4 regions of the Mesorhizobium sp. AR02 genome follow, and region 3 is predicted to be linked to each of the others. Evidence: riboswitches for the same ligand, from Rfam matches in the RefSeq annotation. Region 3 holds a riboswitch; each other region holds the start of a gene.
What was found. A riboswitch is a leader RNA that binds a small molecule or an ion and turns the genes downstream of it on or off. The one in region 3 is predicted to bind thiamine pyrophosphate.
Positions count from the first base shown of each region.

Region 1: it holds a riboswitch for thiamine pyrophosphate, as region 3 does, so the genes downstream of both, DBIPINDM_RS30925 (Ykof family thiamine-binding protein) here and thiC (phosphomethylpyrimidine synthase ThiC) in region 3, are expected to answer to the same signal.
Region 2: it holds a riboswitch for thiamine pyrophosphate, as region 3 does, so the genes downstream of both, thiC (phosphomethylpyrimidine synthase ThiC) here and thiC (phosphomethylpyrimidine synthase ThiC) in region 3, are expected to answer to the same signal.
Region 4: it holds a riboswitch for thiamine pyrophosphate, as region 3 does, so the genes downstream of both, thiB (thiamine ABC transporter substrate binding subunit) here and thiC (phosphomethylpyrimidine synthase ThiC) in region 3, are expected to answer to the same signal.

Region 1 is NZ_CP080531.1:5,510,607-5,518,432, reverse strand. Features, by position in the region: gene DBIPINDM_RS30940 (ABC transporter substrate-binding protein) at 1-591, opposite strand, end outside; gene DBIPINDM_RS30935 (ABC transporter ATP-binding protein) at 584-1,351, opposite strand; gene DBIPINDM_RS30930 (ABC transporter permease) at 1,348-2,166, opposite strand; gene DBIPINDM_RS30925 (Ykof family thiamine-binding protein) at 2,210-2,818, opposite strand; TPP riboswitch at 2,809-2,922, opposite strand; gene DBIPINDM_RS30920 (formyltransferase family protein) at 2,983-3,960, opposite strand; gene msrA (peptide-methionine (S)-S-oxide reductase MsrA) at 4,346-4,864, opposite strand; gene DBIPINDM_RS30910 (glycosyltransferase family 39 protein) at 5,036-6,583, opposite strand; gene DBIPINDM_RS30905 (hypothetical protein) at 6,782-7,489, shown strand; gene DBIPINDM_RS30900 (GNAT family N-acetyltransferase) at 7,589-7,826, opposite strand, start outside.
Region 2 is NZ_CP080530.1:669,157-676,982, forward strand. Features, by position in the region: partial or broken gene DBIPINDM_RS03050 (SAM-dependent methyltransferase) at 1-146, shown strand, start outside; gene DBIPINDM_RS03055 (hydroxymethylpyrimidine/phosphomethylpyrimidine kinase) at 737-1,507, opposite strand; gene DBIPINDM_RS03060 (thiamine phosphate synthase) at 1,498-2,103, opposite strand; gene DBIPINDM_RS03065 (thiazole synthase) at 2,100-2,873, opposite strand; gene thiS (sulfur carrier protein ThiS) at 2,877-3,074, opposite strand; gene thiO (glycine oxidase ThiO) at 3,043-4,095, opposite strand; partial or broken gene thiC (phosphomethylpyrimidine synthase ThiC) at 4,069-5,874, opposite strand; TPP riboswitch at 5,978-6,094, opposite strand; gene queE (7-carboxy-7-deazaguanine synthase QueE) at 6,228-6,965, opposite strand; gene queD (6-carboxytetrahydropterin synthase QueD) at 6,962-7,318, opposite strand; gene queC (7-cyano-7-deazaguanine synthase QueC) at 7,318-7,826, opposite strand, start outside.
Region 3 is NZ_CP080531.1:1,073,347-1,081,172, forward strand. Features, by position in the region: gene DBIPINDM_RS09645 (aspartate ammonia-lyase) at 1-1,002, shown strand, start outside; gene hisN (histidinol-phosphatase) at 1,090-1,923, shown strand; gene DBIPINDM_RS09655 (MFS transporter) at 2,039-3,127, shown strand; gene DBIPINDM_RS09660 (TIM barrel protein) at 3,124-3,891, shown strand; TPP riboswitch at 4,069-4,184, shown strand; gene thiC (phosphomethylpyrimidine synthase ThiC) at 4,289-6,124, shown strand; gene thiO (glycine oxidase ThiO) at 6,121-7,119, shown strand; gene thiS (sulfur carrier protein ThiS) at 7,088-7,285, shown strand; gene DBIPINDM_RS09680 (thiazole synthase) at 7,289-7,826, shown strand, end outside.
Region 4 is NZ_CP080531.1:3,308,878-3,316,703, reverse strand. Features, by position in the region: gene DBIPINDM_RS20165 (RNA polymerase factor sigma-32) at 1-171, shown strand, start outside; gene DBIPINDM_RS20160 (M48 family metalloprotease) at 331-1,800, opposite strand; gene thiQ (thiamine ABC transporter ATP-binding protein) at 2,061-2,837, opposite strand; gene thiP (thiamine/thiamine pyrophosphate ABC transporter permease) at 2,830-4,413, opposite strand; gene thiB (thiamine ABC transporter substrate binding subunit) at 4,604-5,602, opposite strand; TPP riboswitch at 5,646-5,760, opposite strand; gene DBIPINDM_RS20140 (thiamine diphosphokinase) at 5,849-6,508, shown strand; gene DBIPINDM_RS20135 (ABC-F family ATP-binding cassette domain-containing protein) at 6,510-7,826, shown strand, end outside.

The sequences.
Region 1 (7,826 bases), 3.0 Mb from region 3:
GAGTTCGGCCTCGATGCCCTCCCAGGTCGCAACCTCGAGCGTGAAGTCGACCGAGCCGTTGGCCAGCGCTTCATAGGCGGAGGTGCCGAGCGTCACTGTTTCGAAATTGCCCTTGCCGCCGTCGTGGCGGATGATGGTCGAGATCAGCGCGTTTTCCCAGGCGCTGCCGAAACCGCCATAGGTCAGGCCGTCAAGGTCCCTCGGGCTTTTGATCTCGCTGCGCGCCGCGTTGAAGACCACGCGGCCGGTTTCGGACTGCACCACGGCATAGACGGCCTTCAAATCGGCACCGGCGGTCTTCTGGGTGAACAGGCTGATGGTGCCGTTGATGCCGAAATCGGCGACGCGGTTGGCGACCAGCGTGCCAGCGCCGGTATCGCTGTAGGGCAGAATGTCGACCTCGAGGCCGGCCTCGCGATAAAACCCCTTGTCGCGCGCGACGAACAGCCCGATGTGGTTGGTATTGACCGTCCAGTCCAGCGCGACGGTGACTTTTTGCGTTGCTGCGAAGGAGCGGCTCGATCCGACAACCAGCGGAAGGCCGCTGGCAAGGGTGAGCAGCAAGGCCTGCCGGCGCGTCAAGTCAGTCATGGTCATGTCCTTTGGATGGTTGAGGGTTGAGCAAGATGTCGAGGATCTCGGCCTCGAGTGCGCTGGCCTGCTGCGCGGCAGCGCCGGTCGGATCGCGCGGGCGCGGCAACGGCACCCTGATTTCCCGCAAGACACGGGCCGGGCGCGCCGACAGAACGTAGATGCGGTCGGACAGGAACACGGCCTCGCGCACATCATGCGTGATCAGCAGCGCCGTCCAGCGATGATACCGCCACATCTGTTCGAGCCAGCGCTGCATGGCCGCGCGGGTCAGCGCGTCGAGCGCGCCGAACGGCTCGTCGAGCAAAAGCATGTCGCGCTCCTGCACCACCGTGCGCAAAAGCGCCGCGCGCTGGCGCATACCGCCTGAAAGCTGGGCCGGAAAATGCCGCTCGAAACCGGCAAGCCCGAACTCGGCAAACAGCGGCGCGACGCGCGCCCGCGCCGCCTTGCGCCTGACGCCTTGCACCTCGAGCCCGAGCGTCGCGTTGTCGAGGATGCGCCGCCACGGCATCAGTGCGTCGCGTTGCGGCATGAACGCAAAATGCCTGCCATGATCGTCGAGCGGCACGCCGTCGAAGAACATCTTGCCTTCGCCGTGCTCCGCCCCCGTCAAAAGCTGGAACAGCGTCGACTTGCCGGCGCCCGAAGGTCCGAGGATCGAGACGAATTCGCCTGCGCTGACGCTGAGCGAAATGTCGGCGAGCACGTCGAGCCCGCCAAACGCCTTGCGCACATGCCGCAACTCGAGCCGGCTCATTGCCGCGCCGCCTTCCCTGCCAGCTGCCGGTCGGCCCGCTCCCAGGGCATGGCGAGGCGCTGCAAGAGCACCGTCAGCCCGAACAGGACGAGAGTGAGTGCGGCACTGACACCGACGGCGGCCAGCACCAGATCGGAGCGGAAATTGTTCTTGGCGTTGAGCATGTAGATGCCCAACCCTTTGGCCGCGCCGGCATATTCGGCGAAGATGGCGCCGACCACGGCATAGGTGATGGAGATCCGCAGACCGGCGAAGAAATAGGGCAGTGCCGAAGGCAGCCGCGCCAGCACGAAGACGCGCCAGCGCCCTGCCCCCATGGCGCGCAGCATCTGGCCGATCTCGGCCTCGGTCGCCTCGTAGCCCTGCACCAGAGCCACCAGCATCGGGAAGAAGGTGACCAGTGCCACCAGCATGATCTTGGGGGCCAGCCCGAAGCCGAACCACAGCACCACCAGCGGCGCGATCGCCACCAGCGGCAAGGTCTGGCTGACGATGAAGACGGGAAACAGCGCACGTCGCAACGGCTGGAAAAAGTCGACCAGCATCGACAGCGCGAAGGCGGCACCGAGCGAGCAGGCAAAGCCGATCAGCGTGGCGCGGATGGTGGGGATGGCGTTGTCGATCAGCGCCTCACGATTGAGCATCGCCTGCTCGAAAACGCGTGAGGGCGCCGGCAGAACCGTCGGCTTGATGCCGGAATGATTTGCGTAGAGTTCCCAGGCCGCGAGCAGTAGCCCAACCGACAACACGGCCGGTGCCGCCTTGGCGAAGAGGCCCGCGAGCTGGCGCGGGCGGCTGGATGACGATGAGACCACGAGAGGACAACCTTGACGGCCGCGTATGGAAAACGCGTTCTGTTCAGACAGCGGTGGGGCTGTTGGCGGAAACCGTGACGTCAAGGGTTACGTGGCCGGCGCCCGGGCCGAAGCGGCAGAAGGCTTCGTTCAGCGCCGAAAAGATCGCGCCGGTATCGCCGCGCAGTTTGGTGCAGAAGTTCTTGGAGCGATCGTAGACGCCGGACTGTTTCAGGAAATCGATGCAGCCATAGATCTCGTCCATATGGTTGCCGGTGCCCATCACGTAGAGCGAGAATTGCGCCGCCGCCGGCTGGCCGGTGGCAGCAGCATTGCGTACTGCGGTGATGGCGGCTTCCTTGCGTGGGCCGAGCGGCCCGACAGGTCCGCCAAACGCGTCGGAGCGGCAGATCGGATCGTCCGGCTCGCCCGGGCAGCCGCGCGAAATGGCCGCCGACAGCACGCAATGCTTGCCGCTCTGCGCCGCCGCCACGAACAGGTCGCGCAGCGCCGGGAACAACACTTCGGGTGGCCCGACCAGCAAGGTCGAGATGTCGTCGGTCTCGATCCTCAGCCTGTCCCGGTAGGGATCGAGCGCGCCAAGCGCGCCCAGGATGACGCCGACGAAATCGTCGGCCATGGGATATAGGGAAATCTGTGCGCCTGAAAACATCGCCCGCCTCGCTCCGCTGGTATTACCCAGATCAGCTTCTAGGGTCTGTGGGCTTGCCGCCCCCGTCTCAGCCCCGACCGTACGGAGCACCCCTGTGGATGGGCGCGTTAAAGCATCATTCGAACCGAAGGGGAAGCCGTTTTTTCAGCGCACTGCGCCAGCTCTCAAATCTGCCCATCTTCCACCTTGCCGAAAAGCCGCATTTCAGGGGACGACTTTCTAACTGGAGAGCGCGCAAACGTGGCGTGCACTTTCACGAGCCGTTTGAGCAGGCGGCTATAGGTGAGATACCGGACCCTGCCATCGGCAAGATCGAACTCCACGCTCCCCCATCGTCTGACTGGCACTTGTCCGGTCGGCGGACCCAGCCGCCTGATCTGGAACCCCAGCCTGACCTTGCACCCAGCGACATCCAGATAGATGCCTGGAAGAGTGCCCAGCACATGCCACATCAGGGCAACATGCTTGATTGACATGGCCGACGAGATCATTGTGTGGGCCGGCTCAAGCCGCGCCCAGACGAAATCACCGGCCGGCTGCCGCATCCCCGAAAGGCCGCCTTTGCAGTAGGCGGGCGCCGCCTCGCTCACCAGCGTGCGCATCGCGCTCGCGACGCTGTCGATCAAGGCCCGCAGCGATACCCAGTCCGCCTCCGAAAACGACACCTGCCCGAGAATGTCGCCATCATCGAAACTGGCGGACATCTTGTGCAGCGTCACACCACCATGAACGGCGTGCTGGCCGTCCACGGCCAGGCGATGGATAGGGTGCGGGCCCCGATAGTTGGGCAACAACGCTGGATGAAGATTGAGCCCGCCTTTCGGGAAAGCACCGAGCAAGTCCGGTGGAATAAGGGCCGGAAACGCAAAGCAGATCAACACATCGGCTTTGCCCTCCGACAACTGGCTGCCGAGTGTGCCCCAATCATAGGGCCGGCCAAATTCGATCAGCCTTGCCGGCGTGTTGCCGATATAGCGTTTGAGCAGCAATCTGCGTCTCAGTCTTCGGCGAAAATTGCCGGTGCTGAAATGTTTCTCGCGTTGACGGAACGCCGGCACGACAATCGCGTGGATGAGATGGCCTGCTTCAAGCCATCCTGACAGCAGCGGCCCGGTGTAATGGGTGATGTCGAGCACGAACACGGCGGAAAGCCGGCCCGACCCGGTCTGCGGGCTCAAAAGCGCCGGCCGTTCAAGGCGCACATCAAGCCGATCCCCATCGGGGGGCGTTCAGACGGCAAGCCAGCCTCATCGGGCGGGCCTGACAGGGTTTGCAAAGTAAGTCCGTCGGTCAGGGAGCCTTGACAATTGAAGACGGCACCGTGGCGGTGACATCGGAAAGCCGTCCGCCTTTCACCAGAAGTGGCTTCTCATAGATTTTCTTCATGCGTATCTCCTGAAGCAAATCAGCATGTGCAGTTGGCCAGCAACGCCATCAACTGTCAATCGCCAGGCGGCGGCTGACAGTTGGTATTCACGCAGTCACAGGAATTATGCCGCCTTGCTTCTCGAAAATGATCCGCAAACCTTATGAGACGGCCTTCTCGCGAACCGGCAGTTTCCAGCCCGGCCTGACGAAATGGCAGGTATAGCCGTTGGGATATTTCTCCAGATAATCCTGATGCTCGGGCTCGGCTTCCCAGAAGGCACCGGCCGGCGCAACCTCGGTGACGACCTTGCCGGGCCACAGGCCGGAGGCATCGACATCGGCGATGGTGTCTTCGGCGACGCGCCTTTGCTCGTCGCTGGTATAGTAGATCGCCGAACGGTAGCTCATCCCGACATCGTTGCCCTGGCGGTTGCGCGTCGTCGGATCGTGGATCTGGAAAAAGCGCTCCAGCAGAGTGCGATAGCTGATCACGGCCGGATCGAAATTGATCTCGATGGCTTCGGCATGGGTGCCGTGGTTGCGGTAGGTGGCGTTGGGTACGTCGCCGCCGCTATAGCCGACACGGGTGGAGATGACGCCGGGATAGCGCCGTATCAGATCCTGCATGCCCCAGAAACAGCCACCGGCAAGCACTGCGCGTTCGGTCGAAGTCGCCATGTCACGTCTCCTCAAAAGGCAATTCCAGCTATGGAGCGGTTTCCCGTCCGGAATTGCGCAGACAAAATTGGATTTCCCAATAAATGGGCATTGTCGTCCGCTTCGTCCAGTCGCGTGTAAACGCGGCCATACGCGAAAGATATCACGACGCGGCTAAGGGATCGAACCGCTTCAGTTGCGCGGATGCCGGGTCCGGCTGTCGGCGGCAAGCGGCAGATACCGGGTGCCGGGCGGAATGGCGGCAAAGCTGATTGGCACAGGCGGCGCCTTGCGCGACCAGTTGAAAAGAACGGTCTTGACCGGGAGGTTGCCCAGCCATGCCCGCAGCTGCGGCGGCACGCCATGGCCCGACCAAACCATCAGCATGCCATGGTCACGCAACCGCTGCCTGGTGATCCAGGGCGCGAACCGCATATCGAGGTCGGTGAAGATCGACGGCATGTCATAGGCATTGAGGCCCGCCAGCATCGCCAATTGGGTATCGCCGCCGACAATGTCGAGCCGGCCAGGCGCCGCCGCGTGCCAGACCGCCTCGGCCTCGTCCGAGATAGGCCGCGCCGGCCAGCAGACGGGGCCCATGCGCCCCCACACATTGCAGTCTGTCCAGCGGATAGCCGCATAGGCGCCTGACATGGTAACGATGCAGATGAAGGCACAGATCGCCAGCCTTCGCATCTCGACGGCGCCGAGCCGATGACCGAGCAAGGCAAGCACGACGACGCCGACAAGATTGTACATCGGCGCGCCCCAGGCTTCGCCGGTGCCGGTGAACAACGAGGCCACCATGATCAGGATCGCCGGCCCGAGCCCCATCCACACGAGATAGACCAGAATGCCGCGTTCGACAGGTGCTTCGGGAGCGGGCGAGCGCCGCAGCAGCCCTGATATCGCCAGCACCAATAGGAAGCCGGAGAGCCCGGCCAGTTGGACACCGATGTAGTAAAGGCGCGCCCGGTGTTCGGTCACCCACGCGTCGCGGTCGGCAAAATAGGTCAGCGGCAGGAAGTCGATGCGGTAGAGCTGAACGGCCAGCGGCGCAGCCACCGCTAGAAAAACGGCAAAGCCAAGCCACGGCCAAGGCGTCGCCAGCCGGCTGCGTGCACGTGAATCGGACAACAGCCAGAGAGCGCCGAAGACAAGCAGCAGGCCGGTGGAGAACTTGGCGTAGAGCCCGACGCCCGACACCAATCCGAGCGCCAGCCACCAGCCCGGCCCACCACCCCGGCCGGCGCGCCAGAGCAGCCAGCAAATCGCCGCCCAGAACGGCATCTGCGCATAATCATGATTGAATTGCGGGGTCGGCCAGCCGAAGAAATAGACAGACGGCATCAAAAGCACGGCAGCCAGCGCACGGCGTTGCCCGAGCATGTCACGGGCGAGCAGATAGACCAGGACGAAGGTCGCCGAGATCGTCAGCTGGGCCAGCAGATATTGCGGCCAGCGAAACGATCCGGTCAGAAGATGGCTGGTCTCGAGCAGCCAACCGGGGAGTTGCGGATGCTTGTAGGTCAACAGCACCCATTCGCGGCCCCACATGAAGCCTTCCACGACATCGCCGGGCGGTGCCGTATCGACAAGTGCCGGCACCATCGTCCAGCAAAGGATCTGCACCAGGCACAAAAGCGCCAGCAAATGCCAGGGATGACGAAGCAGGCTGGACCAGACAGATGACGGGTCGAGGCGGCTGGCAGGCAGCCCCGCCGGCACCCAACGATCCATGGAGTCATCTATTCCGACCATGCGGCGCTTAAACCACATCGTCCGGTTTGCCGAACAGCCCCAACGTCAAAGCTTACGAAAAAGTATACTTGCAGGCCATTGCAAGACCAAGATTGAGCGGGAATTTCGACGCTCCGTTGCCCTCCCCCGGCAGAACAACCCGCACATCTGATCCTGTCTGAACATCCCGGATATTCGATGCGTCACCAGCATGCCGTCATCCACCACCGCGCGCTCGACTTCTGGCTGGCGCGTGCGGCTGTCCTCGTCATCATCTGTTTGCAGCTCCTGGTGATCAACGATCTTTCGTTCGGCCCCCGCTGGCTGGCGCCGGCGCTGGAGGCTGCCCTGCTCGTGCCTCTGTCCGTCGCCACCGCCTGGACGCAGGTCGCCACCCAGAAAGCGGTCGAGGAAGAGCACTGGTACCTGGTCGGCCGGTTTCGCGTCATGATCCGCAGGACGGCGCTGGTGATGACCGGCGTCGTCAGCATCATGAATTGCGGATCGCTGGTGTTCCTGGTGCGCGCCTTGCTGGCGGGCCATGCCGGCTCCAGCGGCGAGACGTTGCTGATCGACGCGCTCAACATCTGGGTCACCAATGTCATCGTCTTTGCCTTGTGGTTCTGGAGCACCGACCGCGGCGGGCCGCCGACCTGCGGCCTCGTCAAACGAGCCCAATCCGATTTCCTGTTCCCGCAAATGACTTTGAACGACCGCGAGATCCGCGACTGGCTGCCTGGCTTCGTCGACTATTTCTTCCTCGCTTTCACCAATGCGACGGCGTTTTCGCCGACCGACACCTTGCCGCTCTCCCAGCGCGCCAAGCTTTTGATGATGGCCGAAGCGATGATCTCGCTGCTGACGATCGCACTGGTCGCGGCCCGCGCCGTCAACATCCTGGCCTAGGCCTAGAAACGCAAAATAGCCCGCCCGGCGAGCCGGAGCGGGCTATTGGATAGTCTGCGACTGTCCCGAAGCTGGAGCGCGGGCGGACGATCCTCACCCTCAATCCGCGCCGAGGTCGCGTTCGAAGACCACCTGGTCGCGCAGCGGAATGCCATTCACAGCCGAGCCTTCGGGATAACCGGTCGATGGCCCGAACGCATCCTGCACGATGCGATACATCCGAAAGCCCTGTCTCTGGTAAAATCGCAGATTGCCGATATCGGCCGCCGCGGTCGAAACGATCAGGCGCCGGCCGTAGCGCTCGCGACAGCGGGTGATTGCCGCCGCGACAAGGGCA
Region 2 (7,826 bases), on a different replicon from region 3:
CCAACGTCATTCATGCCGCGCGTCGTATGGCAAGCGTTATCAATCCGGCATCCGGATTGCCGGTTCTTGAGCTGGGCGCAGTGACAGGCGTCATCACCAAGGCAATCCTGGAAAGGGGCATCAAGCCGCGTCAGCTGATTGCGCTTTTGTTGCCGCCTCCGCTTTGCGGAGGCGGCTATGCCTTTTAGCGCACACTCATTTGCTCCGGATTTCGCCCTGCGGACAATTGACAGCGAAGCCACCGCCCCCTCGAAAATCTCGCGACGGCGTCTCGATGCCGGGACCGGCCTGCCATTTTTGGGAGGCGATCCGCGCAGGTGTCTGACGCAAACGATGCCAGCCCGTCCCTGACCATATCATAGCCATCGCCCTCTTTCAGCTGCCCGAGCCTCCCGACAGCCGGATCAATGATGACGATCCCCTGGAGAATATTCTTCTTTGAAGAGCGTGACGGTCTGCGCCGTCTTGTGGTGCCTCAGCTTGTACGATGGCCTCCTGGCCTTCCGTGCAACGCAAGTGATGAGGTTCAGTCACTCTACCGTGCAATGGCGTTCGGAAATACGACAGGCGAACCACAATAGTCATGTTTAGGCTGAAGACTTTTCAGCGGACCGTGAAAAAAGGAAACGCGAGTTCTTCCGCTCCTTCAGAGGCCCCTCGAACTCGCTTTCTTTGGAGAAGGGAGATCGCTCGTCAGACGCTCCCATGTGGTGGTCGGCAAACCGCCGCAAAACGGTCATTCGCTGTTTTCGGCTGCATGTTTCCGGAGCTTCTCGAACACGAACAGCTTGCCTTCGCGCACGCTATCTTGAAGCGATCTCGCATTGGCCAGATGCGCCGCAATCGCGCTGGCAAGCATGCAACCCGTCCCGCGCATCGATGAGATCAGGCGCGGTGTGTCGAAGCGGATTGGTTCTTGATCGAAGCGCAACAGAACATCGGTTGATCGATGTCCCGATGCGTGGCCGCCCTTGATCAGCAGGGCCTGCGCTGCAGCGTTCAGCAATTCCTGGCCTTGCAACACTGCGCCGTCCTCATCCACCGCCAGTTCCGAGCCAACAAGGAGCGCCAACTCGATGAGATTGGGTGTAACAATACAGCAAAGTGGCATCAGATCCTGCTTCATGACGGCGATGGCGCCGGCTTCCAGAAGCGTCCGGCCTGATGTCGACGCCAGCACCGGGTCCAGTATTACCGGCACGTGCGGATTTTCACGCAGCACTGTGGCAACGGCCACGATGATCTCGGCCGTTGCGAGCATGCCAATCTTGATGGCCGCCACCTTGTTGGCCTGCAGCGCCGCCCGCATCTGATCGGCTACCAGACCGAGTTGCAAAGGATGGATCGCCGTGACGGCTTGGTGCGTCTGCACAGTCAGCGCGGTGACGGCAAGGCAGGTGCGCACGCCTATGGAGGAGATCGTCTCGATGTCGCGCGCAATTCCAGCACCGCCGCTGGAATCCGATCCACCTACAACAAGCACGTGAGGCTCACGCCTCAGCGCCATTGGCCTGTCTTTTCGATCCATTCCCGCGTGCGCGCCTCAGGGTCGTCGTTCAGCGTGATGTCGGTGACCACCGCGGCGCTGTCGGCGCCAGCCGCGAAGACACCGTTGAGCCGGTCAGGGTTGAGGCCGCCTATGGCGACCAGAGGAATCGACGTGACCCGGCGCTTCCACTCGCTGATCCGTTCGACCCCTTGCGGCGCCCATTTCATCTTCTTCAGGGTGGTCGGGTAGACGGGGCCGAGCGCGATATAGTCGGGCTCGGCGGCCATCGCCGTTTCCAGTTCGATATCATCATGTGAGCTCAGTCCGAGCCTCACGTCGGCTGCCCGTATTGCCAAGCGGTCGGCGGTCTGGAGATCCTCCTGGCCGAGATGAACGAAGTCGCAGCCTTCCTCGATCGCCAGCCGCCAGTAATCATTGATGATCAGCTGGCAGTGGTGCTTGGCGCATGAAGCCTTCGCCTTGCGGATCTGCGCGCGCAACCCGGCTTCATCCATGGTCTTGATGCGAAGCTGCATCAGCTTGACTCCGAGCGGCACCAGCCGCTCGACCCAGGCAGCGCTGTCGACGATCAGGTAGAAAGGATCGAGCGTCATGAAAACACCGCCTTGCCGATTGTCGGCGTCGATGGCACGGCGACGTCGCGCGGTTCGAGCATTCCCGAACTGAAAGCTTCACGACCGGCCTCGACCGCCTTGCTGAACGCGCGCGCCATGCCGACCGGATCAGCCGCCTTGGCAACCGCCGTGTTCAGGAGCACGGCGTCAAAGCCGAGTTCCATGACGGTGGCCGCATGCGACGGCCGTCCGAGCCCCGCGTCCACAATCAGTGGGACATCCGGGAAGTGTCCGCGCATCGAGCGCAGCGCCATGATGTTGACCGGCCCGAGCGCGGAACCGATCGGCGCGCACCACGGCATCAAGACCTTGCAGCCCGCCTCCAGCAGCCGCTCGGCGACGACAAGGTCATCGGTGGTATAGGGGAATACATCAAAACCGTCCTCGCACAGGAGGCGGGCGGCTTCGACCAGGCCGAACACGTCCGGTTGTAGCGTGTCGTGGTTGCCGATCACTTCGAGCTTGATCCAGGTCGTACCGAAGACCTCACGCGCCATTTTCGCGGTCGTGACCGCTTCCTTGACAGAATGGCAGCCAGCGGTGTTGGGCAGGATTTTTACGCCGAGCGAGCGGATCAATGACCAGAATTGTTCGCCGGCCCTGCCGCCTGCCATTTCACGGCGCAACGAGACGGTCACCACCGACGTGCCCGACGCCTTGACTGCATCGGCAAGGATGGCCGGCGACGGATATTGAGCGGTGCCGAGAAACAGGCGTGACGCAAGCTCGGTCCCATAAAGCTCGAACATGGTCTAACCGCCTTGCATGGGCGAGAGGATTTCGATCTGGTCGCCGTCGCTCAACTGGAACTCCGCCCGGTTGGCTTTGTGCACCAGGTCGCTGTTGACGGCCGTTGCCAGCCAATCGCCCTCATAGTCTAGCGCGGCAAGCAGCTCCGCCAGCGTGGTGGCGGCAACCTCATGCGCTTCGCCGTTGACCATCAGTTTCATGCGCAAGCTCCTTGGTTCCTTGATTGAAAACCAGGTCGGCCGCCTGGCGCGCCATGGCGGGGGCGAGAAGAAAACCATGGCGATAGAGCCCGTTGATCGCGACGGTGCTTCCACATTCCTCGACACGCGGCAGATTGTCGGGAAAGGCCGGACGGACGCCGGCGCCGGTCTCAATGATGCCAGCCTCACCGAAGGCCGGATGAAGAGCATAGGCCGCGCCCAAAAGCTCCATCATCGAACGCGCCGTGACCGGTCCTGTGGACTGGCTTTCGATCATCGTCGCGCCAACCATGAAACGGTGATCGGTACGCGGCACCACATAGAGCGGAAAGCGCGGATGCAGCAGCCGGACCGGGCGTGACAGCGAAATGTCCGGCGTGCGCAGGATCAGCATCTCGCCGCGCACGCCGCGCAGGCCGTCGTCTTCTGCCGCCATCCCCGTGCAGTCGATCCGGCGATCGAAACCGGAAATGTGCCGGGCATCGGCGCCGAAGCGGAATTCGACACCCATGGCAGCGAGCCTGTCATGAAGTGCCGCCATCGCGTGCCGCGGGTCGAGATGAGCCTCATCGGGGAAGAACAGTCCGCGCCTGAAGCGGCCGGCGAGGTCGGGTTCCAGGAGCGCAATCTCATCTTCATCGACACGCCGATGGCCGGACGTGCGGCTGGCGAACCGGTCAAGCTCGCCCGCCTCGCGCGGCGCGGCCACGACCAGTGTTCCGGCGCGTGTCACCTGACCCGGCAGCACCGCATCCCACCAGTCGGCAGCGTCGCATCCGAGATCCAGCACAGGCTGCTCGGCGCTTTCACGCTCGCACCATGGCGCCAGCATGCCGCCGGCGAACCACGATGCGTTGCCACAGATGCCATGCCGGGTCTCGGCGACTGTGACCGTCGCGCCGCGGGCGGCGAGCTCGAAGGCGGCGGTGAGGCCGGCGACGCCGGCCCCTTTGACCAACACCCTCATGACGGTTACCGGCGCCTCTGGCATGAGCGGTGCGTCGGTCTCGCCAGCTGGCATGTAGAGATCGCCGCCCTCGCGGTATTTCGCCGCCATCGCCGCCATGCCCTCTTTCTGTGCCTCGGCGCGGATGTCGTGAGAAATACGCATGGAACAGAATTTCGGTCCGCACATCGAGCAGAAGTGCGCCAGCTTGTGCGCCTCCTTGGGCAAGGTCTGGTCGTGGAAGGACCGCGCGGTTTCGGGGTCGAGAGACAGGTTGAACTGGTCCTCCCAGCGGAACTCGAAGCGCGCGCGGGAAAGGGCATCATCCCTGACTTTCGCGGCCGGATGGCCCTTCGCCAGGTCGGCGGCATGGGCGGCGATCTTGTAGGTGATCACGCCAATCTTGACGTCGTTGCGATCGGGAAGGCCGAGATGCTCCTTGGGCGTGACGTAGCAGAGCATGGCGGTGCCGAACCAGCCGATCATGGCCGCGCCGATGCCGGAGGTGATGTGGTCATAGCCCGGCGCGATGTCGGTCGTCAGCGGTCCAAGCGTGTAGAAGGGCGCCTCGCCGCAGACGGCGAGCTGCTTTTCCATGTTCTCCTTGATCTTGTGCATCGGCACGTGGCCGGGGCCTTCGATCATTACCTGGCAATCCTTCGCCCAGGCGATCTGCGTCAGCTCGCCGAGCGTTTCCAGCTCGGCGAATTGTGCTGCGTCATTGGCGTCGGCGATCGAGCCGGGACGAAGACCGTCGCCGAGCGAGAAGGACACGTCATAGGCGCGGCAGATGTCGCAGATCTCCGCGAAATGCTCGTAAAGGAAGCTTTCCCGGTGATGGTGCAGGCACCATTTGGCCATGATCGAGCCGCCGCGCGAGACGATGCCCGTGACCCGGTCGACGGTCAGCGGGATGTAGTGCAGCCGCACGCCGGCGTGGATGGTGAAATAGTCGACGCCCTGTTCGGCCTGTTCGATCAGCGTGTCGCGGTAGACCTCCCAGCTCAGATCCTCGGCGATGCCGCCGACCTTCTCGAGCGCCTGGTAAAGCGGCACTGTGCCGATCGGCACCGGCGCGTTGCGCACGATCCAGTCGCGGATGTTGTGGATGTTGCGGCCGGTCGAGAGGTCCATCACCGTATCGGCGCCCCAGCGGATCGCCCACACCATTTTTTCGACCTCTTCGGCCATCGAGGAGGTGACAGCGGAGTTGCCGATATTGGCATTGATCTTGACCAGGAAATTGCGGCCGATGATCATCGGTTCGCTCTCCGGGTGGTTAATGTTGGCGGGAATGATCGCCCGCCCTCGCGCCACCTCATCGCGCACGAATTCGGGCGTGACGAAATCGGGGAGCGCCGCGCCGAAGGCTTCGCCGTCGCGTTGCAGCTTGCCGCGGACGATCTCGCGGCCGAGGTTCTCACGGATGGCGACGAACTCCATTTCGGGTGTGACGATGCCGGCGCGCGCGTAGGCGAGCTGGGTCACTGCCTTGCCTGATCTGGCCCTGAGCGGCCGGTTGCGGACCGGAAATTCTGGCGTCAGCCGCTCGCCAGCCGCAAATCCATTGTCTTCCGGCCGGACGTGGCGGCCGTCATAGGCTTCGACATCGCCGCGTGCCGTAATCCATTCGTGGCGAAGCCGGGCAAGGCCCTTTTCGATGCTGGTTTCGACCGTCGGGTCGGTATAGGGGCCGGACGGATCGTAGACGGTGACGGGCGGCTCGCCGGCGGTCGGATGGACAGAGATTTCGCGCATCGGCACCCTGATCTGCGGATGGAGGACGCCGGGCTTGTGGATTTTCCGTGAGGCGGGCAGTGGTCCCGTCGACACGGTGGGGGTGAGGGCATTCATCTTGATGCTCCTTTGCTCATGCATTGGAGACCCAGTTCTGTGCCGGAAGGATGAAAAGACGCTTCTGTCGCCCTGCCGAAACAGGACCTCGGGCGTAAACTCCCGCAAAGCGCTTGCACCGTCCCTACGCCAGTATGAACTGGATCAGGTTCAACGGGTCACTGCGCCGCGAAAGCCAGCAGTATCTCAGCCCCTTGCCGGGACTCCCCTGGTGAATGCGCCGAATTGAACGGGCCAGCGCTACTTTGTCAAGCGCCTTCGGCCCGCGGCGGTGATCAGCTACAATCTCACCCAATTGGGTGAGATTGCTATAGATGTCTGTCTGCTCGTCGTCGGCAATCCTTCCGCCTGGGCTAGACGCCCCGTTTGTTTCCCCACAGCAGAACATGAAGCTGGGGCAGTACACGCGCCTCGAACCACCTGTCACGGGTTACCTTTTCGACCAGCCATTCCATGCGTTTCATCACACCGGCCATGTCGATGGACGCGTCTTCGTTACCGGGACGCGGCGGCGTGTGGTTGCCGGGCTGCAGATAGACGGGTAATTGCGGGTAGCGCGCCGCGGCGTCCTTGGCGTAGGCATAGTCATCATCGTCGAAGACGACGAGCTTGAGCGCCATCTGTGGCTTGTCCAGCGCCGCCTCGACGCAGGCGTCGAACGCGGCCCAATCCGTCGTCATTTCGCTTGAGGGCGGCTTGGGGCTGAGCACCAGCACGTCGAGATCCGTGAACCATTCCTTAGGCACCGAGCCTTGGGTTTCCAACGCAAAGCGGTAGCCCTCACCATGCCCGCGGTCGATCAGCGGTCCAAGCGGCTGGATGGCCGGATTGCCGCCCGACAGCGACACCATCACCGGCTGACCGCCGGAAAGCGCGATGACCTTTTGCCAGACCGCGTCGGCAGACATCATCTCCCAATCATGGCGGAAGCGACTGTCCACTGCATGCAGGCTGTCGCACCACGAACAGCGATAATCGCACCCACCCGTTCTTACGAACACCGTCGGCAAGCCGATCAGTATCCCTTCGCCCTGAATGGTCGGCCCAAAAATCTCGCTGACGCGGATTCCGGGATGCAACGCGCACGTCATGGCCGGTATTCCGCCCAGGTTTTCGGCGTCTCGCTCACCCGCACGGCGGAGGTTTGTGGTAGCCGCAACTTGCACCAGTCGTGGAAGTGTCTGGCCAGACATTCCGCCGTGACACGGTCATGCCCCAGAACGTCGTTAAGATGGCGATGGTCGAACGTCCCATCGATGTAGTGCTTGAGCGCCGACAGGTCTTGGTAGTCGCGCACAAAGCCATGTTCGTCCAGCTCGCCCCCTGAAAGTTCCACGACGACAATGTAGTTGTGGCCGTGTAGACGCGCGCACTGATGGTCTGGTGGCAGGGAGGTGAGCTGATGCGAGGCCGAGAAGTGGAACTCCTTGGTAATGCGGAACATCACGCGCTCCTTGTCTGGATAGCGTGGAGCCAGAAGTCGGCGTCCTCATAATCTGTCGCGTCGGTGATGCGGGCCAGATCGAATGCTTCGCGCCGTTCGACGCATGTCCCGCAGCGGCCGCAATGACGTGCGCCGCCCTTGTAGCAGGACCACGTCGCCTCGAACGGTGTGGCGTACTTAGCCCCCTCGCTGACGATGTCGGCCTTCGACATATTCACATAGGGAGCGTAAAGGCGGATATCGGCATAGCCTGCGAGCGCATGGTTTTGCATCGTCTGAAAGGCGTCGATAAAAGCGGGCCGGCAATCGGGATAGATGAAATGATCGCCGCCGTGGACGGCAGTGGCCACCGCATCCGCCTTCTGCGCGGCGGCAACCCCGAAGGCGATGGCCAGCATGATGGCGTTCCTATTCGGCACCACCGTGATCCTCATGGAGTCTTCGGCATAGTGCCCGTCGGGTACGTCCGCATCATCGGTCAGCGCCGAGCCACTCAGGTTCCGGCCGA
Region 3 (7,826 bases):
TCTCAGTCGACCAACGACGTCTACCCGACGGCCATCCGGCTTGCACTTCTGCTCGCTGCCCCCGAACTGATCGACGCGTTGTGGGCGCTCATAGGCGCGTTCGAATCGAAGGCGTTGGAGTTCGCCCACATTCTCAAGCTGGGTCGCACGCAATTGCAGGATGCAGTTCCGATGACCTTGGGTCAGGAATTCGGTGCCTTCGCGATCACGGTCCGCGAGGACATCGACCGCCTTCGGGAGGCAATGGACCTGCTGCGTGAGATCAATCTCGGAGGCACGGCAATTGGCACCGGCATCACAGCGGATCCGGGCTATCAAAGGGTCGTTGTTGCGGAACTTGAGGCTGTTGCCGCCACGCGACTGAAGCCGGCTGCAAACCTTATTGAAGCCGGCTGGGACACTGGTGCCTTTGTCCACTTTTCCGCGGTTCTGAAACGGGTAGCTGTGAAGCTGTCGAAGATTTCCAATGATCTACGGCTGCTTTCTTCCGGACCTCGCGGCGGTATTGGAGAAGTGCGGTTGCCTGCCGTCCAGCCAGGATCCTCGATCATGCCCGGCAAGGTGAATCCGGTAATCCCTGAGGTTGTGAACCAGGTTGCCTTCCATGTGATTGGACAAGACGTCACTGTGACGCTCGCAGCCGAAGCTGGACAGCTGCGGCTTAATGCCTTCGAGCCGATTATCGTATTCAGCTTGATGCAATCCATTCGTCTACTTACCAACGCGGCCCGGGTCCTGGAGACCCGCTGTGTGGCCGACATCAAGGCCGACGAAGCGGCCTGTGGAAGGCACCTCCTATCCGGAACTGCACTGGCCACCGCTCTGGTCCCGGTCCTTGGATATGAACGCTCGGCGGAGCTCGTCGAGGCGATCTTGGCAAGCGGCAAAACCCTACGAGAGCTGCTTATCCAGGCAGATGACCTGTCGCCTGATCTCATCGACGACATACTGAACGCCGAGGAAATGACCCGGCCATCGCGAGCACGGAAGGCAAAGACGTGACCGCCTCCTGCGGCGACCGGGCTCAATCCAGGTTTAGACGAAGACCAGCAAGTCGCAACCAAAACACACTTTGACAGGATCGTGCTCATGTCGAACGAACCCCTCCCATCCCTAGAGTTCTTCCTCACATTGGTCGAGGCCGCGAGCCGTATCACTCTCCCTAGATTTCGGACTCGATTGGCTGCTGACGCAAAGTTCAAGGCTGGCGTCAAGTTCGACCCGGTGACCGACGCGGACCGAGAAGCTGAAATCGCCATTCGCGAAATGATCAGCTCAACCTATCCGGATCATTCGATACTCGGTGAAGAATTCGGCACAACGGGGCGCGGACCCATACAATGGGTCATAGATCCGATCGACGGAACAAAACCATACCTGTGCGGCATCCCTGTATGGGGAACACTCATAGGGCTCACAGTAGCCGGCCGAGCCGTACGCGGAATAATGAGCCAACCTTATACAGGTGAATTCTTCTGGGGCGACGAGTCTGAGGCATTCTGCGAGAGTGCCCGCGGGAGATCAAAGCTGCGCACAAGTAGTGTTCGGGTCCTACCCGACGCCATCTGCCATACGACCTCGCCAGAGCCTTTCGCCCGGCGCTCAGACCGAGGTTTTGCAAAGCTCTCCTCAGCAGCCAAATTCACCCGATACGGAGGGGAGTGCTACGCATTTGCGATGCTGGCTGCCGGCCAGATCGATTTGTGCGTCGAACCATCAATGCAGCCGTATGACATCGTGCCGCTCATTCCAATCATTGAATCGGCCGGCGGCATTGTTACACGCTTCGACGGCGGTCGCGCTGAGCGGGGCGGCAGAATACTGGCGTCAGCCAATCGGTCACTCCACGAAGCTGCGCTGGAAATGCTCAACGATGCCGAGCTCGGCGCGACGCAAACAACCCAAGATATTTCAGTGAGTTAACATCTTGAATGCGGATGCTTACCTTGATCGATCGAAACGAGTAGGCGCGCGAGAGCGGTGGGCTACTTATGTTGCCTTTCTCAGCACAGGGGCACTCGTCGCGGCTTGGGCGCCATTGGTCCCGTTCGCCAAATCCCGGCTGGGCATTGATGACGGACAGCTTGGCATCCTTTTGCTGTTCCTTGGCGGCGGCTCGCTGGTCGGAATGCCCTTGACTGGTCTTCTAACGGCACGCTTCGGATACCGTCTGATCATAATTTGCGGAACGCTTGTGGCGGCTGCGGTCCTGCCGATCCTGGCCGCAGGCATGAGCGTTCTCGGGATGGCGGTTGCCCTTGCGGTATTCGGCGCCGCGATCGGGGCCATCGATGTGGCAATGAATGTCCAGGCCGTCATTGTCCAGAAGCGGATGGGGCTTTCCCTGATGTCCGGCTTTCATGCCTGTTACAGCATTGGGGGAACTATCGGAGCGGGCGGGCTAAGCGCATTGCTCAAACTGGGAGCTAGCCCGCTCCAAGCATGCTTGGCCTTAGGAATTCTGATGTTTGTCGCCGTGTCCTCGCGGGCAATGGGCTTCATCCCCCTCGCCAACGATGGGGGCAAAACCACTCCGCTGTTTGTTGTCCCAAGGCCACTGGTTCTGTTTATTGGACTTTTCTCCGCGCTAGTGTTCATGGCAGAGGGAGCGGTGCTCGACTGGAGCGGCGTGTTCCTGTTGCAATATCGCGGCGCCGAGCCTTATGCGGCGGGATCTGGTTACGCCGCTTTTGCCGTGGCGATTACGGGAGGACGGCTTATCGGCGACCGACTTGTCGATGCGGTGGGAGGTCGTCGCGTGCTCTTAGGGGGCGGACTGATCTCGGCAATTGGCTTCGTGGTGGTTTTGGCGCTCCCTTCGCAACTGTTTGCATTGTGCGGGTTCATGCTTGTTGGCTTCGGCGCCGCAAACATCATCCCGCTCATGTTCAAAGCTGCCGGAGTGCAGACGTCAATGCCGGCAAACCTTGCAGTCGCCACCGTCACCACGCTGGCTTATGGCGGCCACATGCTCGGACCGGCTTTTATCGGGTTGGTCGCACATTTCCTGGATTTGCGCGTTGCCTTTGCCATGCTGGCGACGACTATGGTCTTTGTCGCCTTTGCGGGTCGCGCGGTACTGGCCGACAGTAGCCGTGGCGGCCAAGAAGCTGTGAACCAGCTATGAAACTTTCCGCTTGCATAGAATGGCTTTACGCCCCTGAAACAGCAAATTTCGCAGATCGTATATGGCTTGCACGGCAAAGCGGCCTGGCGGCCGTCGAATTCTGGAGGTGGACTGATAAGGATCTTGACAGTATCGATCTTGCGCTGCAGGCCACCGAGATGGAACTAAGCAGCATCGTAGCTGAACCTATGATTTCGCTGACCGATATCCGAAACCAGAGCATTTTTCTCGAAGGTCTCAGACGTTCGATTGCCACAGCAAGGAGGCTTGGCGCCCCAGTGCTTATCGCCCAGGCGGGCGATGAGCTTTCTGATGTCTCCCGACATGATCAAAAGAAGGCGCTTGTCGAAACATTGAATCTTGCCGGCGAAATGCTGAAGGGAAGCGGCGTTCGTATTGGTCTTGAACCACTCAACACACTGATAGATCACCCCGGATACTTCCTGCCTTCGACGGTCGAAGCCCTGGAGATCGCTGCCGCAACCGGGCGCCCAGAGATCGGGATCGTTTACGACATCTACCATTCTGCCGTTATGGGCGAAGAAACCGAAGTTGTTATCGGCGGCAATATTGATCGCGTCTTCCACATTCATATTGCCGATCATCCCGGGCGCAACGAACCAGGGACTGGTGGTATCGATCTGAAGAAGCGGTTGGACTGGCTTCTCGCCCGAGGTTACAGCGGTTTCATCGGACTGGAGTATAGACCGGTTGCTCCAACGTCCAAATCAGTCGACGCTTGTCGAAGAGTGCTATCTCAATGAGAGGTGAAATTCTTTAATAAATTCGCTGGTTTGGCCGGACTTAGTGGTTTTGAGAGCGGTTGACCAGATTCTTCTGCCGCACCACGCTTCAGCCTTTCCGCACGACTTGATTGGCGACCGATCAGCGCCGCGGGCCAAATGCGCTTGACAAAATAGCGCCGGCCCGTTCAATTCGGCGCATTCACCAGGGGGGGTCCCGGCAAGGGGCTGAGATACTGCTGGCTTTCGCGGCGCAGTGACCCGTTGAACCTGATCCAGTTCATACTGGCGTAGGGACGGTGCAAGCGCTTTGCGGGAGTTCACGCCCGAAGACCTGTTTTCCAAGCAGGGCGGCCAAAGCGTCTCATCCTTCCGGTACAGAACTGGGTCTCCAATGCATGAGCAAAGGAGCCTCAAGATGAATGCCCTCACCCCAGCCGTCTCAACGGGACCGCTGCCCGCCTCACGGAAGATCCACAAGTCCGGCGTCCTCCATCCGCACATCAAGGTGCCGATGCGCGAAATCTCTGTCCATCCGACCGCCGGCGAGCCGCCCGTCACCGTCTACGATCCGTCCGGCCCCTATACCGACCCGACGGTCGAAACCAGCATCGAAAAGGGCCTTGCCCGGCTTCGCCACGAATGGATTACGGCACGCGGCGATGTCGAAGCCTATGACGGCCGCCACGTCCGGCCGGAAGACAATGGATTTGCGGCTGGCGAGCGGCTGACGCCAGAATTTCCGGTCCGCAACCGGCCGCTCAGGGCCAGATCAGGCAAGGCAGTGACCCAGCTCGCCTACGCGCGCGCCGGCATCGTCACACCCGAAATGGAGTTCGTCGCCATCCGTGAGAACCTCGGCCGCGAGATCGTCCGCGGCAAGCTGCAACGCGACGGCGAAGCCTTCGGCGCGGCGCTCCCCGATTTCGTCACGCCCGAATTCGTGCGCGATGAGGTGGCGCGAGGGCGGGCGATCATTCCCGCCAACATTAACCACCCGGAGAGCGAACCGATGATCATCGGCCGCAATTTCCTGGTCAAGATCAATGCCAATATCGGCAACTCCGCTGTCACCTCCTCGATGGCCGAAGAGGTCGAAAAAATGGTGTGGGCGATCCGCTGGGGCGCCGATACGGTGATGGACCTCTCGACCGGCCGCAACATCCACAACATCCGCGACTGGATCGTGCGCAACGCGCCGGTGCCGATCGGCACAGTGCCGCTTTACCAGGCGCTCGAGAAGGTCGGCGGCATCGCCGAGGATCTGAGCTGGGAGGTCTACCGCGACACGCTGATCGAACAGGCCGAACAGGGCGTCGACTATTTCACCATCCACGCCGGCGTGCGGCTGCACTACATCCCGCTGACCGTCGACCGGGTCACGGGCATCGTCTCGCGCGGCGGCTCGATCATGGCCAAATGGTGCCTGCACCATCACCGGGAAAGCTTCCTTTACGAGCATTTCGCGGAGATCTGCGACATCTGCCGCGCCTATGACGTGTCCTTCTCGCTCGGCGACGGTCTTCGTCCCGGCTCGATCGCCGACGCCAATGACGCAGCACAATTCGCCGAGCTGGAAACGCTCGGCGAGCTGACGCAGATCGCCTGGGCCAAGGATTGCCAGGTGATGATCGAGGGGCCCGGCCACGTGCCGATGCACAAGATCAAGGAGAACATGGACAAGCAGCTCGCTGTCTGCGGCGAGGCGCCCTTCTACACGCTTGGACCGCTGACGACCGACATCGCGCCGGGCTATGACCACATCACCTCCGGCATCGGCGCGGCCATGATCGGCTGGTTCGGCACCGCCATGCTCTGCTACGTCACGCCCAAGGAGCATCTCGGCCTTCCCGATCGCAACGACGTCAAGATTGGCGTGATCACCTACAAGATCGCCGCCCATGCCGCCGACCTGGCGAAGGGCCATCCGGCCGCGAAAGTCAGGGATGATGCCCTTTCCCGCGCGCGCTTCGAGTTCCGCTGGGAGGACCAGTTCAACCTGTCTCTCGACCCCGAAACCGCGCGGTCCTTCCACGACCAGACCTTGCCCAAGGAGGCGCACAAGCTGGCGCACTTCTGCTCGATGTGCGGACCGAAATTCTGTTCCATGCGTATTTCTCACGACATCCGCGCCGAGGCACAGAAAGAGGGCATGGCGGCGATGGCGGCGAAATACCGCGAGGGCGGCGATCTCTACATGCCAGCTGGCGAGACCGACGCACCGCTCATGCCAGAGGCGCCGGAACCGTCATGAGGGTGTTGGTCAAAGGGGCCGGCGTCGCCGGCCTCACCGCCGCCTTCGAGCTCGCCGCCCGCGGCGCGACGGTCACAGTCGCCGAGACCCGGCATGGCATCTGTGGCAACGCATCGTGGTTCGCCGGCGGCATGCTGGCGCCATGGTGCGAGCGTGAAAGCGCCGAGCAGCCTGTGCTGGATCTCGGATGCGACGCTGCCGACTGGTGGGATGCGGTGCTGCCGGGTCAGGTGACACGCGCCGGAACACTGGTCGTGGCCGCGCCGCGCGAGGCGGGCGAGCTTGACCGGTTCGCCAGCCGCACGTCCGGCCATCGGCGTGTCGATGAAGATGAGATTGCGCTCCTGGAACCCGACCTCGCCGGCCGCTTCAGGCGCGGACTGTTCTTCCCCGATGAGGCTCATCTCGACCCGCGGCACGCGATGGCGGCACTTCATGACAGGCTCGCTGCCATGGGTGTCGAATTCCGCTTCGGCGCCGATGCCCGGCACATTTCCGGTTTCGATCGCCGGATCGACTGCACGGGGATGGCGGCAGAAGACGACGGCCTGCGCGGCGTGCGCGGCGAGATGCTGATCCTGCGCACGCCGGACATTTCGCTGTCACGCCCGGTCCGGCTGCTGCATCCGCGCTTTCCGCTCTATGTGGTGCCGCGTACCGATCACCGTTTCATGGTTGGCGCGACGATGATCGAAAGCCAGTCCACAGGACCGGTCACGGCGCGTTCGATGATGGAGCTTTTGGGCGCGGCCTATGCTCTTCATCCGGCCTTCGGTGAGGCTGGCATCATTGAGACCGGCGCCGGCGTCCGTCCGGCCTTTCCCGACAATCTGCCGCGTGTCGAGGAATGTGGAAGCACCGTCGCGATCAACGGGCTCTATCGCCATGGTTTTCTTCTCGCCCCCGCCATGGCGCGCCAGGCGGCCGACCTGGTTTTCAATCAAGGAACCAAGGAGCTTGCGCATGAAACTGATGGTCAACGGCGAAGCGCATGAGGTTGCCGCCACCACACTGGCCGAGCTGCTTGCCGCGCTCGACTATGAGGGCGATTGGCTGGCAACGGCCGTCAACAACGATCTCGTGCACAAAGCCAACCGGGCAGTATTCCAGTTGAGTGACGGCGACCGGATCGAAATCCTCTCGCCCATGCAGGGAGGCTAGACCTTGTTCGATCTTTTCGGAACGAAGCTTGCCTCCCGCCTGCTTCTCGGCACCGCTCAATATCCGTCGCCGGCCATCCTTGCCGATGTGGTCAAAGTGTCGGGCACGTCGGTAGTGACGGTCTCGTTGCGGCGTGAGATGGCGGGCGGCAAGGCCGGCGAAAAATTCTGGTCGTTGATCCGCTCGCTGGATCTCAGAATCCTGCCCAACACTGCAGGCTGTCACTCCGTCAAGGAAGCGGTCACGACCGCAAAAATGGCGCGTGAGGTCTTCGGTACGAACTGGATCAAGCTCGAAGTGATCGGCAACCACGACACGTTACAACCAGACGTGTTCGGCTTGGTCGAAGCCGCCCACATCCTGTGCGAGGACGGTTTTGCGGTTTTCCCCTATACCACCGACGACCTTGTTGTCGCCGAGCGGCTGCTTGCGGCGGGCTGCAAAGTCTTGATGCCATGGTGCGCACCGATCGGTTCCGCCCTCGGGCCGGTCAACATCATGGCGTTGCGCTCGATGCGCGGACATTTCCCTGGCGTCCCGC
Region 4 (7,826 bases), 2.2 Mb from region 3:
AGGATCATCGAAGAACGCCGGCTGAACGACGAGGGCGCCACGCTTGAAGCGCTCGGCGAGACGCTCGGCATTTCCAAGGAACGCGTCCGCCAGATCGAGGCCCGCGCCATGGAAAAGCTCAAGGTCGCACTGGTAAAGCAGAATCCGGAATTTCTGGCGACAGCCGCCTGACCACTCAAAGCACAGGATAAGAGTGCGTTGAAAACTCGTTCCGCTGAGGCGAATGGCGTGGTTTTCGAGAACCGGAGCGGAGTGGACATGAAGTCCATGAGCACCGGAAGCGCAGAAAACCGCGTCAGGCGTCCAGCAGAGTGAGTTTGCGACGGGCTCTTATTTATCCGTAACGATCTTGACCTTATCGCCGGCCGAAACCGCGGCACCCGGCGACAGCGCGTTCAGCACCCGGAACAGGTCGAGCTTGCGATCGACGCCGACCATCTGTGCGGCGAGCGAGCCCATGGTCTGGCCCGGCTGCACGGTGAGGACGCGAATATGCAGCGGCTTCAAAGCCGCCTTTTCTGCGGGGCTCAGGATACGGAACGACCCGCTGACCGAGCGCGCCACCGTCTCCAGCGAGGTGCTGGCTGACGGTGCCGCGGTCAACAGCCGGTAGACCTGGCCGCCGGCACGGATCACCGCGATGTCGAACTGCCAGCCTTCGGCACCGGCATGCGCGGTCGCGGCCTCATTGCCGTTGATGGTTTCCTGCTTGACAGTGCTGTCATCGAGACCGGCCACCCAGCCGCTTCTGATGTAGTCGGTCAAGGGGCGGTTCTTGTCGATCGAAACGCCGTCGAAACGGATCGCTATGTCGCCCGGCCCGGTCGCCGTCACCGCTGCCGCCGAATTGTCGATGATGAAACCGTCCGGCACCGTGAACGACACGCCGAGGCCCGGATGCAGGAAGGTCTCGCCGCGCACATAACCTTCCTCCGGCGTGTCGCCATAGAGCAGGCCGTCAATGCCGGCGAGGAAGGAATCGCGGTCGCGCGTGCCGACGCCGGGCGCGCCGAACTGGCGAGCATGGCGCTGCGCCAGATCGATGCGCTGCGGCGTGTTGGGGTGCGTCGCCAGGAAGTCGAGGCTGGCGTCGGTGGCGCCGCTGATCGAACGGAAATCGGTGTAGGCCGACATCGACTGCAGGAAGCGTCCGGCGGCGTAAGGGTCGTAGCCGGCTTCGCCAATCGACTTGATGCCGATGGCGTCTGCCTCCAACTCCTGGTTGCGCGAAAACTGCGCCAGCCGAAGCTTGCCGCGGATCAGAGCCGCCTTGGCGGTCGGGCTGTCGCCCAGCACATCAGAGACCACCTTGGTCGCCAGGCCTTCCTCGGCCTCCAACTGCTGGCGCTGCAGGCCGTGATTGGCGGTGACGTGGCCCATCTCATGCGCGATGACGGCGGCAAGTTCGGACGAATCATTGGCCAGCGCCAGCAGGCCGCGCGTGATGTAGAGATAGCCGCCCGGCAGCGCGAAGGCGTTGACGTTGGGCGAATTGAGGATGGTGATGCGGTAGGTCTGGGTCGGGTTCGCCGACACCACAGTCAGATTGCCGACGACCTTGGCCACCATTCGCTCGAGCTTGGGATCGGAATATTCGCCGCCATAGGTGGCCAGGATGCGCGGATGCTGCGCCTTGGCCAACTCCGCAAGCTTGTTGTTGGCGCCGACATTGTCGACCGTGATCGGCTTGTCGGAAGGCTGGAAACCGGATTCCTGGACTGCCGGGGGCGTGAACATCTGGCAGCTTGCCAAGGCCACGGCAAAGCCGGCCAGCGCCAGAAAGCGCGCCAGCGGATTCATTCTTAGCCTGTTAACGCCGATCGCCAGAACGGCTTCCTTTCGGGTCCCGGCGCATGACGACGACGATCGGGGGCGATCTTCGAAGAGTGTCACGCGCTACTTCAAACTGCTACAGCATCCGTCGCACGTCCCTCAGGGCGGACGGCGGATGCTGTAGGCAAATCACGGCGTGTGCCGGACCGGTATTCAGCGGACCTAGCCACACTACTCCAGTCATGGCAAGCAAGCGCCATATCGCCTCGGACCGGTTTGGGCGTAAATTATGTCCGCTTCCGGGCAATATCTCGTGATCCAGTCGTCTGGATGCTTGTGCCAACATAGCGTCGGAAAGCCTCCGGACCAGCCCCGGCAAAGAAATCGTCCGCCGTGCCGGTGGCAGCGACGGCGCCATTGTCCAGGAACACCACATTCTGGCCGATACGGCGGGCATCCTCCGGCTGGTGCGTGACGAACAGCACCGTCATGCCGCGCTCGGCATGGAGGCCGGCAACCAGGTCGAGCATGTCGTCGCGCAACGCAGGCCCGAGCGAAGCAAAGGGCTCGTCGAGCAGAAGCACCGGGCGATCGCGCACCAGCACGCGCGCCAGGGCAACGCGCTGACGCTCGCCGCCGGACAGTTCGCGCGGCAGGCGTTTTTCCTTGCCGGCAAGGCCGGTGCGCGCAAGCGCCTCGGCGATGGCGATTCGATCGGTCTCGGTCAGTCGCAGCGATGGCGAGCGGCCAAGCCCGACATTCTGCTCGACGGAAAGATGGGCGAAAAGGTTGTTCTCCTGGAACACCATCGACACCGGCCGCGCGGCCGGCGGCGCGGCGCCGACATCGGCCTCGCCGATCAGCACGCGGCCGGACTGTGGCGTCTCGAAGCCGGCAACAAGGTTGAGCAGCGTCGACTTGCCCGAGCCGCTCGGCCCCATGATGGCGGTGATTTTTGCGGCAGTGAACTCGACATCGAAGGCAAGCGATACCTCGCCATAGCTGAACAAGACCTTGTCCAGCCGCACCGGAACGCCTTTCCTGCCCGTCGCCCCGTCAGACATTGCGGACCTTTTCCCTTCCCAGCCAGTCCGCTGCCAGCACCAAGGCGAGGCAGACCAGGCCAAGCAGGAGTGCGAGGCCGGCGGCGTCCTCGGTGCGGTAGCTGCCCATGCGCGCCAGCAGAAGGTAGGGCAAGGTCTGCACGGAATCACTGCCGAACAGCGCGATGACGCCGAGATCGCCCAGCGACAATGCCATGGCGAAAGCAAAGGCGGTGGCGAGCGGACGCCGCAATGACGGCCAGTCGATCAGCCGCAGCCTGGCCCAGCCGGAGATACCCAGCTGCGCGCATAGCCGTTCATGACGCTCGCTCGCCGCATCATAGGCGGGACGCACGGCGCGCAGCGCGAAAGGCATGGCCATGACCGCATTGACGGTGACGACCATGACCGGGGCGATGGCGAAGACGTCGACGCCATGGCGCAGCAGCAGGAACCAGCCGGCGCCGATGACGATCGGTGGCACGACCAGGACAAAACCGGCGCCGGTATCGGCGGCATGTTCGAGCAGCGTCTTTGGACTGGTGCCGCGGCTCAGTGCCAGCGCCCGCCGCGCCATGGTCAATGCCAGTGACAGCATCACCGAAAGCAGCGCCGACAGGAAGGCGAGCATCGCACTGGTCAGTATCGCCTGCCGGACCGTGGTCTCGCCGGCGAGCCGGCCGAGATCGGCCCCCAACCCGGCCATCACCGTGGCCGCCATTGGTCCGACAACGAACAGCACCGCCAGAGTGATGAGCATGGCGTTGAACAGGGTTTCGGTGCCAACGACTGACAGATAGCGGCGCTGCGCCACCGGCAGATTGGCGTCGCCAACGACATTGACGCCAAGCCGCGTCAGCGCCAGCACCACCAGAAAGGTCAAGGCGATCTGCAGTAACGTCAGCGTCACCGCCCGCGCCGGATCGAAATCGAATCGCAGCGCCTGGTAGATGCCGACCTCCAGCGTCGTCGCGGCCGGTCCGCCGCCAAGCGTCAGCACGATGGTGAACGAGGTGATGCAGAGCATGAAGACAAGGCCGGCGACACCGGGCAGAGCGGCGCGCAGCGTCGGCCATTCGATCAGCCGGAACGCCGGCCGCGCCCCCATGCCGAGTTGGCTCGCCAGCCGCCATTGGTCCGCGGGGATGGTCTGCAGCGCCTCGAGGAACAGCCGGACGCTGAGCGACAGGTTGAAGAAGACATGGGCGACCAGAATGCCGGACAGGCCGTAAATGCCTGGCCAGCCCTGACCGCCAACCGCGCTGAACAGGCCGGCGAAATAGCCGGCGCGGCCGTAGAGCGCCAGGATGCCAAGCGCCGCGACGATCGCCGGCAGCGCCAAAGGCACGGCAAAGAGCTGCAGGATGAAGGCGCGGCCGAAGAAGCGCGGATGCCGCGACAGGGCACGCGCCACGAACAGAGCAGGGATGACCGAGAGCAGGGTCGAGAGTGCGGCTTGCCAGAGTGTGAAGCGGACGACACGCAGCAGGTAGGGATCGAAGGCCGCCCAGGCGCCTGAGAAATCATGGGCGCCTTCGACAAGCAGCCCGGCAAACGCGCCGCCGATCAACAGGGTGATCGCGGCAAGCGCGACAATGCCGGCGGTGACGCGGGGGTCAGACGCGCGCCTTCCACCCTCCCCCTTGCGGGGAGGGTCGGAACGCGGATGCCGCGAAGCGGTGTCCGCGAGCCGGGGTGGGGGTGAGGCAGTGCTCAGCGTCGCAGCCCCCACCCCGCTCCGCTTCGCGGATCGACCCTCCCCACAAGGGGGAGGGTGAGAAGCGCGCTCATTTGCTCATCACCGCCAGCCATTCATCGACCCAGGCCTTGCGATTGGCGGCAACCTCCTCGGGGCTGAACAGCAAGGTCTTTGTCGGTTTGACCAGTTTGTCGAAGGCCGGGTTGAGCGGCTTGTCGGTCTTGCCTGCCGGGAACATCCAGTTGGTCTCCGGGATGGCGTCCTGGAATTTCGGTCCGGTCATGAAGGCCATGAACTTTTCCGCCAGCGGGTTCTTGGCCCCCGTGGTGGTGATTCCCGCGACCTCGATCTGCAGATATTCGCCCTCTTCAAAGGAAGCCGCCTGGTAGCGCTCGGTGTTCTCTGCAACCATGTGATAGGCCGGCGACGTCGTGTAGGACAGCACCATCGGCGCCTCGCCCTTGGTGAACAGGCCATAGGCCTCGCTCCAGCCCGGCGTCACGGTCAGCACCTTCGCCTTGAGCTTGGCCCAGGCTTCCGGCGCCTTGTCACCATAGACCGACTTCACCCACAACAGCAGGCCGAGGCCTGGCGTCGAGGTGCGTGGATCCTGGATGACGATCTTGTCGTCGGCGCTACCCTCGACCAGCTCCTTCAGGCTTTTGGGCGGCGTCTTCAGCTTTTCCGTGTCATAGACGACGGCGAAATAGCCGTAGTCAAAGGGAACAAACGTGTCGTCGGTCCAGCCGCCCGGCACGTTGATATCGCTCACCGCGCCATGGGGGGCAAACAGGCTCGAGGCCTTGGCATCGGCGGTAAGATTGGTGTCGAGGCCGAGCACGATATCGGCCTTGGTCGACGCCCCTTCGAGCTTGACGCGGTTGAGCAGGGCGACGCCATCGGCGACCGAGACGAACTCGACATCGCAGCCGCATTCGGCCTCGAATTCCTTCTTCACCACCGGGCCTGGACCCCAGTCGGCGGTGAAGCTCTCATAGGTGTAGACGGTGAGCTTGTCCTTGGCCAAGGCCGGCCCGGACAGCGCCACAATCATGGCTGAGACAAGAGCGTATAAAAGCGTGCGCATCGGCGCCTCCTTCGTTCGAATTAAAAGGAATTGAGGCGTCGGACTGTCCGAAACGTCTAATCCCTCCGCCGGTACAAACCGGATCAGGTTCAGCGGGTTGGCGAGATTGCCTCTCAGCCGGTCCGCGAAGATCGCAGCCGGCACCCCGTTAGAGCGTTTCGACACATAGGCCCGGCCGACGAACCGCGCAAGTGGCAGTTTGCCGGCCTTCCGTTTCCGCTGCCGGGCTGGTACAGGCCACCAGATATGAGCACATTCACCATCCTGCTTGGCGGCGATCTCATCCGCACGCCCCGGCTCGACCGCCAGGTCGAAGGCTCGCGCGTCATCGCCGCCGACGCCGGCATCGGCCATGCGCGGCTGCTCGGCCTTGTGCCTGAACTGTGGGTGGGTGATTTCGATTCGGTGCCGGCCAATCTTCCTGACGACCTTGCTTCGGTGCCCCGCCAGACCTTTCCGGCTGAGAAGGACAAGACCGACGGCGAACTGGCGATCGCCGCAGCCCTCGAGCGCGGCGCGACCCGCCTTGTGCTAGCGGGCGCCTTCGGCGGCAAGCGCGCCGACCACGCTTTCCTGCATCTGGCACTCGCCCTGCGGCTGGCCGAGGCCGGGACCAAGGTGCTGCTGACCAGCGGCGCCCAGGAAGGTGTCCCCTTGCTGCACGAAAAGGCCGACTTCGACTATGCCGACGGCACGCTGTTTTCGATCCTCGGCTTTTCCGAACTTGCCGGCCTGACCGTTTCTGGCGCCAAATGGCCGCTGAACCAGGTCGAGGTGGCCTTCGGCTCGTCCCTGACCATCTCCAACGAGGTCAAGTTCGACAAGACCGGGGGCCGCCTCGAAATCGCGCTCGGCCACGGCCGCGCACTGCTGCTCGCGCATCCGTATCCACTACCTGAAAGCTGACATGGCCCCGCCCCTTCTCAATCTCGACGGGATAAAACTGACCTTTGGCGGCACGCCGCTGCTCGATGGCGCAGCCTTGACCGCTTCGGCCGGCGACAAGATCGCGCTGGTCGGCCGCAATGGCTCCGGCAAGTCGACGCTGCTCAAGATCGCCGCCGGCCTGATCGAACCGCAGGATGGCGAGGTCTTCCGCCAGCCCTCGGCGACTGTCCGCTATCTGCCGCAGATGCCCGACATGGAGGGCTTTGCCACCGTGCGCGCCTATGTCGAGGCCGGGCTCGGGCCCGCCGACGATCCCTACCGCGCCAGCTATCTGATGGAGCATCTCGGCTTGTCGGGCGAAGAGCGGCCTAACGATCTGTCCGGCGGCGAGGCGAGGCGTGCAGCGCTTGCCCGCGTCATGGCGCCGGAGCCGGACATCCTGCTGCTCGATGAGCCGACTAACCATCTTGACCTATCTGTCATCGAATGGCTGGAGGAGGAGCTCGTCCGCACCTCCTCGGCGCTCATCGTCATCTCGCACGACCGCCGCTTTCTCGAGCGCGTGTCGCGCGCCACCGTCTGGCTCGATCGTGGCCAGACCCGCCGCCTGGACAAGGGTTTTGGCCATTTCGAGGAATGGCGCGACCTGGTTCTCGAAGAGGAAGAGCGCGAGCAGCACAAGCTCGGCCGCCAGATCGTGCGTGAAGAGCACTGGCTGCGCTACGGCGTGACGGCACGGCGCAAACGCAACATGCGCCGGTTGGGCGAGTTGCAGACCATGCGCCAGCGTTTCCGCGGCCATCGCGGCGCCGAAGGGACTGCGACCATGGTGGCGAGCGACGCCGCCGAATCCGGCAAGCTGGTGATCGAAGCGAAGAACATCGAGAAGAGCTTTGGCGACCTCACCGTGGTCAAAGGCTTCTCGACCCGCATCCAGCGCGGTGACCGCGTCGGCCTCGTCGGCCCGAACGGCGCCGGCAAGACCACGCTTTTGAAGATGCTGACCGGCGAATTGGCACCGGATGCCGGTTCGATCAGGCTCGGCACCAATCTGGAGATCGCCACGCTCGACCAGAAGCGCGAGGCGGTCGACCCGCAAGAGACCCTGGCGCAGTATCTCACCGACGGGCGTGGCGAAAACCTCGTCATCAATGGCGAGCAGCGCCATGTCGTCTCCTATATGAAGGATTTCCTGTTCAAGCCGGAGCAGGCGCGCACCCCGGTGCGCGAGCTGTCCGGCGGCGAACGGGCGCGGCTGATCCTGGCGCGCGTGCTGGCGCGGCCGGCGAACCTTCTGGTGCTCGATGAGCCGACCAACGATCTCGACATGGAGACG